2 regions of the Mesorhizobium sp. M1027 genome follow, and region 2 is predicted to be linked to the other one. Evidence: riboswitches for the same ligand, from Rfam matches in the RefSeq annotation. Region 2 holds a riboswitch; the other holds the start of a gene.
The links. A riboswitch is a leader RNA that binds a small molecule or an ion and turns the genes downstream of it on or off. The one in region 2 is predicted to bind cobalamin.
Positions count from the first base shown of each region.

Region 1: linked by a shared signal. The riboswitch ahead of metE (5-methyltetrahydropteroyltriglutamate--homocysteine S-methyltransferase) and the one ahead of NKH50_RS01240 (CbtB domain-containing protein) in region 2 are both predicted to bind cobalamin.

Region 1 is NZ_JAMYMW010000016.1:58,019-61,419, reverse strand. Features, by position in the region: gene metE (5-methyltetrahydropteroyltriglutamate--homocysteine S-methyltransferase) at 1-1,791, opposite strand, end outside; cobalamin riboswitch at 1,887-2,087, opposite strand; gene NKH50_RS26290 (hypothetical protein) at 2,643-2,897, shown strand; gene NKH50_RS26285 (helix-turn-helix transcriptional regulator) at 3,215-3,401, opposite strand, start outside.
Region 2 is NZ_JAMYMW010000001.1:264,106-267,506, forward strand. Features, by position in the region: gene NKH50_RS01235 (MFS transporter) at 111-1,310, shown strand; cobalamin riboswitch at 1,499-1,696, shown strand; gene NKH50_RS01240 (CbtB domain-containing protein) at 1,733-1,912, shown strand; gene NKH50_RS01245 (CbtA family protein) at 1,928-2,710, shown strand; gene cobU (bifunctional adenosylcobinamide kinase/adenosylcobinamide-phosphate guanylyltransferase) at 2,703-3,224, shown strand; gene cobO (cob(I)yrinic acid a,c-diamide adenosyltransferase) at 3,226-3,401, shown strand, end outside.

The DNA of each region.
Region 1 (3,401 bases), on a different contig from region 2:
GCGGGGTACGTCGTCGCGAACAAATGACCAGTTGAGAATGGTCACTGGGCCTGTGAGCATTCCCTTCACAGGGTTTTCCGTAAGCGACTGGGCGAACTGCCACCAGCGCAGCGTCATCGGATTGGGCCTCGATACGTCGCCGAAGATGATGGGGGGGCGCACGTAACGCGACCCATAGCTCTGCACCCAGGCATGCTGGGTGAAGGCGAAGCCGGACAGCTGCTCGCCGAAATGCTGTACCATGTCGTTTCGTTCGAACTCACCGTGCACCAGCACGTCCAGCCCGATCTCTTCCTGCCAGCGAATTGCAGCCTCGATCTCCTTCTTCAGGAAGGTCTCGTAGTCGACATAGCTCAGCTGGTCCTTCGCATGAGCGGCCCGCGCCCTGCGTACCTGCGGCGTCTGCGGGAAGGACCCGATGGTCGTCGTCGGGAACGGCGGCAGCCCGAGCGTGCCGGCCTGGACTCTGGAGCGCTCGGCAAAAGCGCTCTCTCGTCGCTTCATGCTGTCGTCAATGCTGGCGATCCGCCCCTCAACCAGCGGGTCATGGATCTTCGTGGATGTCACGCGAGTGGCGGCAGCCTCGGCAGACGCTTTCAACGCGCCTGCCACCGCATCCCTGCCTTGGGACAGGGCCCGGGCAAGCAACACCAACTCGTCGGTCTTCTGGGCCGCGAAGGCGAGCCACGACCTGATGTCCGCGTCGAGTTCCGTCTCCATGCGCAGGTCGATCGGCACATGCAGCATCGAGCAAGAAGGCGCGATCTCGACGCGGTCCAAGGGCCAGCCGGCGACGATCGGTTTGATGCGGTCGAGAATGGCGGGCAGGTTCGCACGCCAGACGTTGCGGCCATCGATCAAGCCAAGCGAGAGCACCAGATCCTTCGGTGCGAGCCGACCCACCGTTTCCAGCTGCTCGGGAGCGCGCACGAGATCAATATGCAGCCCGGCCAGGGGCAGAGAAACCGCGGTTTCGAGATTGTCTCCCAGCGGCCCGAAATAGGTAGCCAGCATGATCTTCAGCTCGGGCGCGGCTTTCGACAGCTGGCCATAGGCGAATTCGAACGCAGCTCGTTCGTTCGGGTTCAGATCGAGGACAAGCGCTGGCTCATCGATCTGCACCCAGTCGGCTCCAGACAGCTTCAGCCTCTGCAGGAGTTGCTCGTAGACGGGCAGCAGCCGCGGCAGGAGCGCGATGGGATCGAATCCTTCGGCAGGCGATTTCGCCAGCTTGAGGAAGGTGATCGGTCCAAGGATGACTGGGCGTGTGTGAACGCCGAGAGCTTTAGCCTCGATGAAGTAATCGACCGGTTTCGTCGACGAGAGGGCGAACGTCTGATCATCGTTGAGTTCCGGCACAATGTAGTGATAGTTGGTGTCAAACCACTTGGTCATTTCCATCGCGGTTACATCAGACCGATGAGCCGCCTGCTGGTGACCAGCGTGTCGACAATCCTCCGTCTGACCTTGGTTGCCCCGCGCCATTGCGAAGTAGATGTCAAGTGGAACCTCGCCGCTATTCCAGCCGTAACGGGATGGAACGGCGCCGACCATGGCTGCGGTGTCGAGCACATGGTCGTAGAGCGAGAAGTCGTTCGACGGGATTTTCGACACGCCGCGATCGTGCTGCTCCTCCCAGCTAGCGGCACGGAGCGCCTTCGCGGTCGTGAGAAGGTCGGCAGCGGACGATTTTCCGGACCAGTAGCTTTCAAGCGCGAATTTCAGTTCTCGCCGACGACCGAAACGGGGCACGCCGAGCGTTGCTACAGGAATTTGCTGAGAGACAGTCATGCCAGACCCCGATGGTTGGGGCGTCGGTGACAAGGAAGGCGCTAGCAGGCCGGCACGAACGCCAGGCTGCAGCGGCCACCGAGACACCCCGCCCGTGGACGTAATTCGCCGTGGCAGGTCTCCTGGCTCGCGGGGTCATAGCCTCTACCCGTCTTCCCAAGGCTATTCGCCTCAGTGACATGAGTGGGGTTGGCTCGCCGCTAACAGTTGCGGGGGCAGCGCCGGCATCGCACCGGCTTCCCTCTTAGCTCCGCTGCGGCAGCGCCGTACGGAGAACCACGACGCGGGAGACAATTACAGCAGTTCGCTTCTTTGTCAACGCCGCATAAAGAAATGTTTATGTCGTTATGTTAAATTTCCGTTGGCATGTTCCAAAGGTCGCCTCGAAAGCGAAAACTGTGGAAGCCTTGAGCGGCCGGTAAATCAAAGCAATGACGCACGGCGCCCTTGTCCAGGAGGATAGGAGTTCGTCGGCTGCCGGCAGCAAACATACCGGCAAGCGCCGTGGTGCTGCTTAGCGCATCATGCGAACCACCTCGGCGTCGAACTTCGGCTCCGAGGTTCCGACCGCTTCGTTGGTGATCTGCTCGCGACCATATTCGGCTCAATGGCGAGGCTGTTGCCCATGTGGAAGCTGTTGGCCGTGATGCCCTCGGTGATATGACACAACGATTTCGGGGGGAGCACACCGAGGCCAGGCGCAGCGGCGTGTTGCGAAGTGATCGAGGCCAATGTCTCGAACTGCTTGTTCGCAGCCCACCGGCTCAAGGTAACCCGGCTCAAACCACCGGGCCAGCTCAAGTCCTGTCCAAATGAGGCCTGAGCGGCAAATCGTCGTGCACGCGCACGGTTTGGCGTTCGATCTTGTGATGCGTCTTGGGCGGACAATCGCCACGGTGCAGCGCGCAGAAGCGGTCCCCAATTGGGAAGCCGAGGGCGGTGAGGGCAAGCCAGCGCCACAGGCGGAAGGGGACTTGGACCTGTTTGCCCTGCTGGACCACAAGTTCGCGACACAGGGCCTCAAGGAGAAGACCAAGAGTGATTATGCGCGGGACCTCGCCAAATTCATCAAAAGCAGCGGGCAGTCAAAGTTCGGCGCCGATTGACATGGAGATAGCCATCGCGGCCGACCGCCCAGGCGGACCGCAAGCCGGAATACAACCGGGTGCAGGCGGCCAAGCTCGTCCACAAGATGGCGTCGGGCACACACCGGCGATGGGAGAGCGGACCGTGGAGTGCAGGAACTTCACGCCTATCCACGCTCCCGTGGACGTGTCCTGCGGCACATCGGCAGCGATATTGAGGAGGCAGTTGAGCTTCTGGTCGAGCACTCTTACCTGCCATTACCTACGCTTAACGTCATCTCGTACTGAAAACGCACCACGCAAGGTCGAGATGTAACATGCGCCCTTCGTGGATGGTTCTAAGCTTCCTCGGGCGCGGTCAATCTGTGATAACGGTCGCTTGGAACCTCCATCACCGCGACGCGATCAAGGTTGGCATATCGCGCTCGGTAGTAACCTTCTTCCTCCACTTCGGCGAAACTACACTGGGGAACGTCAAAGGTCGCAGCTTCCAATCCGAAGAAAGTCGTAGCGGTTTCTTCATCC
Region 2 (3,401 bases):
GGCTTCGCTTTTTGCCGTGAAGGCGTCGGTTTCCTGTTACCCGGCCAGGAATCGCCGCGGCAGATTTGTGCTCCAACCCTGCTTCGGGCGATTCGGCTTCGGGGAACACAATGGCTACCCATGTGCGCCATCCGATCTGGCTTGCGGCCTTGCGGCCGGCGGATGCCCGCACCTTCGCCTCGCTCTATGCGGTCGAATCCTTCGCGCGCGCCACCGTGTCCAGCGTCATCCCGATCCAGGCCTATGAGATACTGCACAACGAGCAGATTGTTTCGATCCTCTACACGATCGTGGCGATGCTCGGCCTGTCGGCGACGCTGTTCATGCCGATGCTGATCGCCCGCTTTGCCCGGCGCTGGGTCTATACCGCCGGCGCCTGCCTGCTGGCCGCCGGCTCGCTGTTCTTCGTCACCCATACGCTGGCCGGCCAGGTGGTGGGCATGCTCTGCCGCGTCGTCGGCGCCGGCGCGCTGGCGATCACGCTCAACCTCTACATCATGGACCATATCCGCAAGACCGATTTCATGCAGGCCGAGTCGCTGCGCATGGCGTGGTCGATGCTTGCCTGGACCGCCGGGCCGACCCTCGGCATTTACCTCTACACGCGTTTCGGCATCTATGCCGCGCATGGCGCGGTGGCCGTCTTCGCCATGGCTTTGCTGGCGCTGTTCTGGACCTACCGGCTTGGCGATAACCCGTCGATCCGCCCCGGCAAGACGCGGCCGGTCAATCCGCTGGCCAATATCGGCCGCTTCGTCGCGCAGCCAAGGCTGAGGCTGGCCTGGCTGATCGCCTTCGGCCGCTCCTGCTTCTGGACGACGTTCTTCGTCTATGGGCCGCTGTTCATGGTGATCACCGGCGAGGGCAAGCTCGCCGGCGGCCTCTTGGTTTCGGCCGGCAATGCGCTTTTGTTCATGGCCATCTTCTGGGGCAGGGCAGGAAAGCGTTTCGGCGGCCGGCGCACCATGACGTTCGCCTATTTCGCGATGTCGGCAACGCTGCTGGCGGCCGGCGCCGTCGGCGAGGCCGCACCGCTCATCACCGGCGCCTTGCTGCTTTGCGGTGCCTTCTTCACCATCGCGCTGGATGCGCTGGGCTCGACCGCCTTCATGCGCTCGGTGCGCTCGTATGAGCGGGCACAGATGGCGGCGGTCTACCGCACCTATCTCGACTTTTCCGAACTGACGCCGCCGCTGGTCTATTCCGTGGTGCTGGCGTTCTTCCGCCTGGGCGCGGTTTTCGCGACCCTCGGCCTGCTGGCGGCGATCTGCGGCTTCGTCACCTGGCGCTATCTGCCCAAATCGCTTTGATGTTCGAGCGCCGCATGGCGCTCGCGCACCCAATTGTGGAAGCGGTGCAGTGCCGCATCGAACGCAGGCCGTTCTGTTTGACCGCGCAGATCGCGACGTCTGCGGCGCCAGTTCTCCGGTTTGGCGAGGCGGCGCATTCGCCACACGATCCGGCGGAATTTGGTTTGCCGGGCGCGGCGATTCTGCCTATAGTCGCTGATGTCGTCGGTTCCGTTTGGAACCAAGAGGGAATGCGGTGCGGGCGAAATTGTTTGCCCAATGCCGTGGCTGCCCCCGCAACTGTGTGCGGTAGTCCTCTCCATATGCCACTGAAGGTTCGCCTTCGGGAAGGTGGGGAAGGGCGCTGATCCGCGAGCCAGGAGACCTGCCGGCGACAGGAAACTGACTTCTATGCCCTCGGGTGGAGGGCGAAAGGACAAGACATGAATACCGCTTCCGTTTCGCTCGGCGCTTCCGCCTCCTCGCAGTCGCGTCTCCTGCAGCTGGCGCTTGCTGCATTCCTCGGCATTTTCGTCATGGGCTTTGTCGGCTTCTCGCATATCGATGCGGTCCACAATGCCGCGCACGACTATCGCCACTCGATGGGCTTTCCCTGCCACTGACAAGGGGCTGACATCATGACACTGTTTCGCAACGTCGTCTTCATCGCGGCGATCGCAGGGCTTGTGGCCGGCGTCGTTCTCGCCTGCATGCAGGCCTACGCCACCGTGCCGCTCATCCTGAAAGCGGAAGTCTACGAACAGGCCGGCGGCGGCCATGACCATGCCGCGGCACCTGCGGCACCGGCCGAAAACGCCGCCGGCACGATGGCTATGAGCAGCGCCGCGCCGGCACCGGCTGAAGCAATGGCTCCGGCTGAAGACGAAGGCTGGGCGCCGGCCGACGGCTTCGAGCGCTTTGGTTTCAGCGTCGTTGCCAATATCGTCACCGGCATTGGCTTCGCACTGGTCCTGGTCGCGGTTTCGGAATTCGCCGGCGGCATCGGCAATTGGCGCCAGGGCCTGTTCTGGGGCCTGGCCGGCTTTGCCGTGTTCACGCTGGCGCCCGGCCTCGGCCTGGCGCCGGAACTGCCGGCGATGCCGGCGGCCGACCTTGTCCAACGCCAGATCTGGTGGTGGGCAACAGTGGTGGCGACAGCGGCCGGTCTCGGCCTTATCGCCTTCCGCAGATCGCTGCCGCTGGCGATCCTTGCCGTGGCGTTGATCGTTGCGCCGCATATTGTCGGCGCGCCGCAGCCCGACAGTTTCGAGACGGCGATCCCGGAAGGCCTGCATCATCAGTTCGTGGTGGCGGTGACGCTGACCAATCTGGTGTTCTGGCTGGTGCTCGGTATGGTCGTCGGGCTGGTGCGCGGACGCTTCACCGGCGCGGCAACCAGCCTGCGCGACAGCTTTGCCTGACCGCGCTGCCGGGGCGCTGACCCTGGTTATCGGCGGTGCGCGCTCCGGCAAGAGCGCGCATGCCGAGAGGCTGGTGAGCGCCTGTCCGGCGCCGTGGAGCTATATCGCCACAGCGCAAGCCTATGACGAGGAGATGCGTCAGCGCATCGCGCTGCACCGCTCGCGGCGAGGCGATGGCTGGACGACCATCGAGGCGCCGCTCGACCTTGCCGGCGCGATCGAGGCACTGCCCGACGGCCAGCCGGTGCTGATCGACTGCCTGACGCTGTGGCTGACCAACCATATGCTGGCCGACCATGATGTCGAGGCCGAATGCCAAAGGCTGGCCGATGTGCTGTCGCGGCCGCGTGGCCCGTGGTTCGTGGTGTCCAACGAGGTCGGCCAGGGCATCGTGCCGGACAATGCGCTGGCAAGACGGTTTCGCGATGCCGCCGGCCGGCTGAACCAGGACGTCGCGGCGGTCGCCGGCACCGTGCTTTTGATGGTGGCGGGGCTGCCGCTCAAGGTGAAATGACATGGCTGATACTATCGATCCCAAGACCATTGAACAGGGGGACGAGGAACGCCACCGCGCCAAGATGGCCAAGCGCAAGGCGGTGCAGGACGCCGAGGTTGCAGCCAAGACGGTGGAGAAGGGGCTGTTGATCGTCAACACCGGGCCGGGCAAGGGCAAGACCACGGCCGCCTTCGG